One region of the Halobacillus sp. Cin3 genome, then DNA from elsewhere that is predicted to be linked to it. Evidence: riboswitches for the same ligand, from Rfam matches in the RefSeq annotation. Region 1 holds a riboswitch; each other region holds the start of a gene.
What was found. A riboswitch is a leader RNA that binds a small molecule or an ion and turns the genes downstream of it on or off. The one in region 1 is predicted to bind thiamine pyrophosphate.

Region 1 (2,200 bases):
CAAAGAAGGCAGTGAGGAAGCAGCGAATCAATTTCTGGACCTTGTCGAAAGGCGTTTGTTCGAGCTGCTGGCAGGTGTCACGATTCAATGGGGGATTTCGTGTCATAAAGACGGGTATCAAGTATTCCATCACAGCTATGAGGAAGCGCGGACAGCCCTGCAGATGGGAGAGCAGCAGAACGAGGCAGGGGGACGGACATTCTTTAAGGAGACAAGGATGAACAGGCTTTTGATGGCCTTATCCCATAAAAAAGAAATCGAGGAAATTGTTCAGGATACTCTCCAGCCGCTTATTGATTACGATCAGAAAAGGCAGGCGGAGCTTCTCCATACATTTATGGTGTATAACAAGTACAACAGCAATGTCAGCCAGACATCGAGAGCTCTGAATCTGCACCGGCAGTCCCTTCTGCACCGGCTTAGGAATATTGAACAGCTGACGGGGTTGTCCCTGTTGAACGCGGATGATTTATTTTTACTGGAGCTGAGTGTGCGGCTGTGGCTCCTGAAAAAAGTAGAAAAGCCCGGGCCGCTGTGAACGGAAATGTTTTTGCTTGGAGGTCTCTCTGCCGGCTGTATGGAGCAGGAGAGGATGACAGATTCAACCAGTTTTGATATGATTGATGCAAATGAATAGATTTCAAAACTACTAGGGGAGCCTGAAGAGGCTGAGAGGAAAGCATGGACGCTTTCTGACTCTTACGTACCTGATCTGGTTAATACCAGCGGAGGGAAGTAGTCACATGATCGTCATTGATCGACTTCTTCTATCAAAACCAGGTCCCCGGAGGACCTGGTTTTTTTATTTTATTCACAGGAAGGAGCTGACCGATGAATAAAACCAGAATCCTTACATTCATGGCCGTCCTTGTGGCAGTAGGGACACTTGGCTCGCAGTTTTTATGGTTTCCCGCTGGAGTAGCAAAAGCCTATCCTGTCCAGCACGCTGTCAATGTCATGGCAGCCGTTATGCTCGGTCCGATTCCAGCGGTGGCTGTCGCTTTTGTCATCGGCCTGCTGCGTTTTCTGCTGGGGCTCGGGACGATTCTGGCTTTTCCCGGAGGTATGTTCGGGGCGTTTTTTGCCGGTGTATTTTATAAGGTATATGCACGGAAGCTTTCTGCAGCAGCCGGAGAAGTGCTGGGCACAGGTGTGATTGGTGCTCTGGCCGCCGCTCCCGCCGCCAACTGGTTCATGGGAAGCTCAGCAGCGGTCTTTGCGTTTCTTCCGTCGTTTCTAGTGAGTAGTCTGTCAGGAGCGGTCATTGCTGTGTTCGTTTTATCAAGAGTGAAGGTGGAAAGCCCGCTCCCGCAGTCCTGATGGAATCCAATTGAAAAGAATCATTTATAGGAAAGGAAGTGGTTCAATGAACCCCGCATGTGTATTAACAATTGCCGGTACGGATCCAAGTGGTGGAGCTGGTATCCAGGCCGATTTGAAGACATTCCAGGAATTGAAAAGCTATGGTATGAGTGTGGTGACTTCGGTTGTCGCCCAAAATACGACAGGAGTTAAAGATGTGCATCACCTCCCTGACTCCTTCATCCGTGAGCAGCTGTTTGCGGTTAGTGAAGATATGCCGGTACATGCTGTGAAAACAGGGATGATTGCCAATAAGGAAATGATGCAGGTCATTAAAGACTGGATGCAGACCATCGATGCTCCGTACATTATGGATCCTGTTATGATTGCTCAAAGTGGAGATCCGCTTGTCGAGCAGGAAGAACAGATCTATTTAAAAAGGCATCTTGTGCCAGAGTCGACGCTTGTGACCCCTAATATTCCGGAAACAGAAACCCTTCTCAATCGCAGGATCGATCATGAAGAAGATATGAAGGAAGCGGCTGTGGAAATTGTAGAACAGCTGGGAGCCGGTGCTGCGCTTGTAAAAGGCGGCCATTTAAAAGGGAAAGCGGTCGACTTTTTATATGACGGATATCAGCTGCACAGCTTCGAAGAAGAACGGATTGATTCAGCGAATACCCATGGCACAGGCTGCACGTACTCGGCTGCTATAGCCGCTTATATGAGCCAGGGATATCCGCTCACGCAGGCGGTAGAGAAGGGCAAGCATTTTGTTACAGCGGCCATTCGCCATTCTTTCGATCTTGGTAAAGGGGATGGCCCGACCAATCATTTTGCCGTACGCAGGGAGGTTTTTCATTCATGACACAAACGTTGATCCAGCAGCTGCGGAGTG
Region 2 (2,200 bases), on a different contig from region 1:
GTCCCAGGTGATATCCCAGATGCCTTCTTCCTTCAGCGTCTTCAAATAATAACGGATGTTTTCCAATACTAAAGGTTTATATTTAGCATATAACGGATGCTGTGGGGACGATATTATGTCAGTCGGAAGAGCACCGTACCCACTTCCCCATTCCGAAGGATCCTGACTAAAGCAGTTCTCGCCTAAAGCAAGAAGGTGGGACTGCACCTGATCAAGTCCATAAGGCATTAGATTATGAACATGTCCTTTATGCTTGTCCAAGGAGATCAGTAGATTTTGAAAGCACTGCCATTCGTGGAAATCCATCTGACTGACACTCATCAAATGTTCTACAGCTTTAACAGCACCAGCCACACCCGTTTCCCAGGCTTCCGTATCCCGTTGGGAGCAGTCGATGAGAAAACCGGCCAATTCCGCCGCCGGGTTAAACATCCAGTTGGACTGCACCCCTTCCCTCCACGACCACCAGGGTGCATGAGGAAAATGGTTGACCTCAGGAACAACCGAGGGCCACATCCCTGATTGACGATCATACGAGCGAAGCAGGTAGGAAACCATCTGTTGAAGCATCGGCTCTTTGGAAGATACATTCAATTCAGTCAGCACTTGGGAAGCTGCCCATGTGGCCATTGGAGAAGAAGCTGGAAGTTGAAAATCCGGCTCAATTCCATGACCAAAACCTCCATCTTCATTTTGGAACGCACTCAAATAATCGAGAACTTTTTCTTTAGGACCTCTTCCAAAAAGAGCTTCCCATCTGGCGGCTTCCAATGGACGTGCATACCGCTTTATCCACCTGTTTGCCCGATGCATGTGATTGTTCATGCCTGTCTCCCCTTCCTGTTGATGGTATCCCTTGTCTTCTGATTGCCCGACTCTTTTATTCCACTCAATAAATGACGGATTCTATTACCCTCAGCGTACCACGATTGGAAGATTTTGAAAATGAACTCTATCGTTCGTATTCATAAAAAGAAGAATAAACATTTACAAATATTCCAACATCCGCTACGATAGAATCAATACAAAAAACTGTATACATATGAGGCACTAGGGGAGCTGCTGCGAGCGGCTGAGAGGATGATCCGACCCTTGGCACCCGAACTAGATAATACTAGCGTGGGGAAGTGCAGCCGTTCTATCAATCAGGCCTTTACAGGTTTTATTCATCGATCAACGGACTGCATTCCCATGGGATGCAGTTTTTTTGTGTTTAAAAAAAGGAGGAATGATGGATGGATCAAGTTTGTGGTACATCAAAAATTGCCGGATGTTCGTTTTCTATACATCCGATGAGTGATGAGTTTGCGGGTATAATTCTGGAAAGCTTAAAGAAAGTGGATACATCTAAAGTATGGCTCGATACCGATGATGTCACAACGACGGTACGGGGACGAGTGGAACATATTTTTGATGTGACGAAGGCCATCCTTCTTCATGTATCCAAAACAAATGTTCATGCGGCTTTTCATGCGACTTATTCAATTGGGTGCCCGGGAGATTCGGCTGGAGATACGTATATGGCTGAATCCCTGCACCGGAGGAATGAAGACGCCTCCCGCTCGATCACCCAGCCATTGGCAGCTAAGTTTTCCCTGTATCCAATGGGAGGGGGCAGCTATATGGATACAATATACAAGCAGATTGAAGCGATGAAATCGAAGGGCATCCAAGTGACGCCCGCCCACTATTCTACAAGGCTTGACGGAGATACCCATACGGTTTTCGAAGGGTTGGAAAATGTTTTCCGTGAGACAGAAGCTTCAGGGTCGTCTCACACCGTCATGACTGTATCGGTGTCGGTCAACAGCCCTTCCTCAAAGGAGAGCATCTTATGAAAAACTGGAAACTCAAAGAAATCGTTGTTCTATCTGTTTTGTCTGTCGTTTTCGCTGTTGTCTACCTCGCTTTCCTGCCTGTTGGAAAACTTCTCTCAGGTCTCTTTGGTCCAATCGGATATGATTTTATCTTTGGTATCTGGTTCATCGTATCCATCATTGCCGCCTATATTTTACGCCGCCCGGGCGCAGCTTTTCTCTCTGAAACCATCGCAGCGACAATTGAAGTTCTGCTTGGAAATGCTTCCGGACCTATTTTGATCTTAACGGGAATGGTTCAGGGACTCGGAGCCGAAAGTGCGTTTGCTCTGACGCGTTACCGGTCTTATCATCTTTCTGTACTCATGCTCGCCGGCGTGATG
Region 3 (2,200 bases), on a different contig from region 1:
TTTTATGGGCCTGTTGGAGCTGCTGTACCCCTGGATGAGCAGGATCAACAGAAAAGGCGGGGAAAATTTCTCCGCGGTCCTCAATCATGGACGTTCCTCCCCATTTGAATTGAGGGGCATGGTTTTTCAGCCATGGATCGGCCTGGGCGGCAGCACGGACATGTGCTTCAATTTCTTCGATCACATCTTCGTAATGCTCTTCTGGATAATAGTGCACGGTAATCCATAAAGCACAGCGGTCGGCGATAAAAGCCGCGTGCCTTCCACCTTCAATGACAGCAGGATTGATTGTCGTCGATCCAGGTGGAAAGCCCGGACTCGATTTCGTAACCGCCCAGTGCCGCTCCAATTCCTGCAGCGACTGGATGATTTTCATCATTTTTTCAATTGCCCCTGCTCCGTATCTTTTTCCACCGGCATGAATGATCGAACGGCGTTCCGCGTCGTGGAAGGTTTCCGGACTTTCAATCGTAATCCATCCGGTAATGACGCCTCCCTGCCCCTGAATGGCACAGTTACTCGTATCGGCTACGATGGCTAAATCTGCCTGATACCCTCTTTCTCCACAGGATTTTGTTCCTGCTTCTCCGACCTCTTCACCGACGACGGACTGCACATGAAGGTCGCCGGCCGGCTCGATTCCCGCTTCATGGAGCAATTTGAGTGCAAACAGAACAGCCGCCATTCCACCTTTCATATCCGCCGTGCCGCGACCGTACAAGCGGTCGTCCTTCAAGGTCAGTATAAAAGGATCATGCCCCCACGATTCCCCTTCATCCAGCGCAGCCACATCAATATGACCGTTTAAGATGAGACTTCTGCTATGTTCCCGGTCGGTTCCTTTTTTCGTTCCGACGACAATCGGATCACCGGGATACAGTTCCCATGTGTCTATTTCAAAATCCATCCGGCTTAAATACTCTTCTATGTACTGTTGTGCTTCCGCCGCATTTCGGGCTGGAGGGCTTAACGTCGGAAAGGCGACCAAATCCCCTAGAAGCTGGCGCATCTCCTCTTCCTTTTCCTCCACTCTCTGCAGCAATTCCTCTAACTGAATCATCGTACTCTCTCCTTCCATATAAAAAGCCCGCCCCTTCGAGAGAAGGAGCGGGCTTGATCATCATGTAAGAAAAGATCAATCATCGACCGCTTCACTTCCCTCCGCTGGTATGAGCCAGATCAGGTTGTAAGGGTCAAAGCTTCTGCTTTTCTCAGCCCGGTCATCAGGGCTCCCCTAGTGAAACATGCTATAAAACTGTTATTTTCATTACAACATAGGCGTCTGGAAAGGACAAGTCCTGTTCAATCGCGAAATGTAAACGGATGACGAATAGAACAGGAGGCATTGGATGAACATCAAAAAAGATGATTTAACAGGTGCGGAAGTACAAGCATTCATAAAGGAGCACCTTTTCAATATGACCCTGCACTCCCCGCCCGAAAGCATCCACGCATTGGATATAGAAAAATTAAAGCAGCCCGGCGTGACCTTTTGGACAGCCTGGGAAAAGGGAGAGCTGGCGGGAATGGGAGCGTTGAAAGAACTCCATCCGGCGCACGGAGAGATCAAGTCGATGAGAACAGCCTCTTCCCATTTAAGACGAGGCGTCGCCCATAGAATGCTCCAACACATCATAAATGAATCCAGTGATCGAGGGTATACACAGCTCTTTTTAGAAACCGGGTCTCAAAAGGCGTTCCATCCGGCTGTCCAGCTGTATAAGAAGTTCGGGTTTATTTTCTGCGATCCTTTCGCCGGCTACAAGGAAGACCCGAACAGCTTATTTATGACACTGAAACTAACGGATACTGTAATACATAGCCGCGGTGACCGCAACGGATAAGAGGACAGCCGCTGTCAGACTCCTCTTCAGGAAAGCAGCAGGAATTTTTTTAACGAGCGTGTAGGTGATTGGAAAAATGAAACTGATCGGTATGAGATACAAGCTTAAGAACATCGTAAAGACAGCCAATAACACAGCTAGAAGTGGTCCAATTAAAAGATACAGGCCCCACTCAATAAAAAAGCGTCCCAACGACAGCTGACTGCTTAAACGATCGGCTATCAAGGATAGGGGGAGGGCAAACACAGCATGCCCCAAATAGATATTGACTAAATTAAAATATAAGTTTCCTAACAGGTTGCTGTAATCCGATGTGAGATAAATAGAAACCAATAAAGCTGTTACAAAACTGCTGA
Region 4 (2,200 bases), on a different contig from region 1:
GCACTGGAGTATAACGGATTGGAATCTCTCAGTTTGTCCAGGTTAGTTAAGACAACGTTCACCCCACCATCTTCCAGCCGTCGGATCGTTTCCGACTCATAGGATCCGTAGGTGGTATTGATTTGGTCGGTGATGAAGACAACTTCAAGGTCAGGCACTTCTTTCTTCCGTTCTAATATGGCATCCACGAGACGTCTGCTGATTTCGGGAAATTCATGCTTCCCATTGGTGTAGCCGTTGAAGAGAAACATATCAGCGACAATAAAATCATCCGCTCCTCCTATAGTGGAATACATTTCTTCAAAAACCTGAAGATCATGAACCGTATCCCCCTCTTGATTTTCATAGGAGAGGTCCCGGAAAAACTCGATATCCTCCATCTGGTGCACATCCCCTTTATAGGACACACCTTCAGGGAGCGCTTTCCATGAAGTATGATAGGCGATCATGACCGATAGGAGCAGCACAATCAAAAGCAGCAGCCAGACCCATTTCTTCTTTAGTAATCCTTTTATTCTTTTCATCCCTATCCCCCCTGGTCTCTGCCTGTCTTTTCACTCCACCGGTCCTTTTGAAACATGGAAAAAAAAGCCTTCTGCCGCTGTGGCAGAAGGCTTTTTTCATTTTAATGAAGCACGAGCTTCGGACGCTGTATAAACAAAAGACTGATTACAAAAGCGCTGAGGATAAACGCAGGCAGCATGTATCCACCATTATAAACGAGGGAATACAGCCAGACCGGCTGTCCTTCCGGAGCGAATTCGCCGTAAAAGATGATACCCGCCGCAAAATGACCGAAAAAACGGAGTACACTGCCAATAAAGCAGCCGGTAATGATCCAGCCGATCAAGGCTTTCGTTTCCTTGGAGCGGATCGCATTCCAAAGCGGTTTGGCCACGATTCCTGCCGCACCGATCACCGCAAACGCCACAATGTAGTCCAACAGCGTCTGCAAAGGGGTGATGATATAGGCACCGGTCAGAATCTGATAGATGCCGAGCAGCAGTCCGGTCGCTGCGCCGCCCTTCACGCCCCAGCGGAAGGCCATAATGAAGACCGGAACCATTGCAAACGAAACCGAGCCGCCCTGGGCCCATAATTTAAATGATAAAAACGGGATGATATCCAGTAGTAGTGCTAATGCGGAAAAGATCGCAATTTCAACTAAAAATAGTACTCTGCGGTTTCTCATTCCAGCATTCCTCCTTTAAAAAAAGACACAAAAAAAGCAATGCAGACAGGGACGCTTCCTGATGGAGGGATCCCGAATGCATTGCACCATCAAAAAAGCCGCCATCCCTGCGCCAGTACTAACTGACAGGTTCGAAGGGTCTGAACGAGGTTCACTCTCAGCCGCTAGGCTCCCCTTGTAGGCTTTGTACCGATTACTCTTCTTGCTATGCATCTATTATATCAAACTTCTTTCCGATGACAAATCTTATTTCCCGGGGAATAGAGTCTATTTTGTATTCGTATACCTCTGGAAGAATTCCAGACTGCGCTCGACAATCAAATCCTGGTCATGATCAAGAGTTGCGACATGGTAGCTGTTTTCCATATGGACAAGCTCCTTATGCTCCGAAAAGACCGAATCAAAGATCACCTCTGAATTATTTGGCGGGACGACGTGATCCTCATCCGAGACGAAAATCAGAATCGGGCAGTGAATCGTGTCAAGCCGCTTTTTCACATGATCCATTAAGACCGTAATTTCGGTAATGGATTTGACTGGTGTTTTGTCGTAGGCAAGTTCATCCTGATCGGGGTCTTTAATATCGGATCCGATGGCATCAAGAAAACGTTCTTCTGTCGCCGCGCTCTCCTCCATCACGGGGATATCGATAGCTGCATTGATCGGAATAACCCCTTGGACGCTCTTATGCTCACTGGCCATATAAAGGGCAAGCGTTCCTCCCATGGATAAACCGACAACAAAAATAGAGCTGCACCGTTCATTCAGCCATTGGTAGGCGCTCTCCACTGATTCAATCCAGTCCTTATAGGACGTCGCCTCCATATCTTCCGGTGCTGTGCCATGTCCTTTCAACCGCGGACAATAAACGGTATATCCCTCACGTGCGTATGCTTCAGCGAGCGGACGCATGCTCTGGGTCGTCCCTGTGAACCCGTGGGAAACGAGAATCCCCACCTCATTGCCCTCGTATTTGATTTCCTCTGCCCCATCAAGAATGCTGTACTC

Region 2: it holds a riboswitch for thiamine pyrophosphate, as region 1 does, so the genes downstream of both, QMA39_RS05115 (YkoF family thiamine/hydroxymethylpyrimidine-binding protein) here and thiW (energy coupling factor transporter S component ThiW) in region 1, are expected to answer to the same signal.
Region 3: it holds a riboswitch for thiamine pyrophosphate, as region 1 does, so the genes downstream of both, QMA39_RS09235 (acetylornithine deacetylase) here and thiW (energy coupling factor transporter S component ThiW) in region 1, are expected to answer to the same signal.
Region 4: it holds a riboswitch for thiamine pyrophosphate, as region 1 does, so the genes downstream of both, thiT (energy-coupled thiamine transporter ThiT) here and thiW (energy coupling factor transporter S component ThiW) in region 1, are expected to answer to the same signal.

Annotation. Positions count from the first base shown of each region.
Region 1 is NZ_CAMZMV010000003.1:194,647-196,846, forward strand. It holds gene QMA39_RS11670 (PucR family transcriptional regulator) at 1-538, shown strand, start outside; TPP riboswitch at 642-751, shown strand; gene thiW (energy coupling factor transporter S component ThiW) at 832-1,320, shown strand; gene thiD (bifunctional hydroxymethylpyrimidine kinase/phosphomethylpyrimidine kinase) at 1,367-2,170, shown strand; gene thiM (hydroxyethylthiazole kinase) at 2,167-2,200, shown strand, end outside.
Region 2 is NZ_CAMZMV010000001.1:945,927-948,126, forward strand. It holds gene QMA39_RS05110 (hypothetical protein) at 1-825, opposite strand, end outside; TPP riboswitch at 1,043-1,143, shown strand; gene QMA39_RS05115 (YkoF family thiamine/hydroxymethylpyrimidine-binding protein) at 1,236-1,838, shown strand; gene QMA39_RS05120 (ECF transporter S component) at 1,835-2,200, shown strand, end outside.
Region 3 is NZ_CAMZMV010000002.1:216,640-218,839, forward strand. It holds gene QMA39_RS09235 (acetylornithine deacetylase) at 1-1,060, opposite strand, end outside; TPP riboswitch at 1,140-1,246, opposite strand; gene QMA39_RS09240 (GNAT family N-acetyltransferase) at 1,350-1,844, shown strand; gene QMA39_RS09245 (hypothetical protein) at 1,800-2,200, opposite strand, start outside.
Region 4 is NZ_CAMZMV010000001.1:195,079-197,278, reverse strand. It holds gene QMA39_RS01085 (phospholipase D family protein) at 1-524, opposite strand, end outside; gene thiT (energy-coupled thiamine transporter ThiT) at 626-1,192, opposite strand; TPP riboswitch at 1,280-1,378, opposite strand; gene QMA39_RS01075 (alpha/beta fold hydrolase) at 1,460-2,200, opposite strand, start outside; gene QMA39_RS01070 (SDR family oxidoreductase) at 2,184-2,200, opposite strand, start outside.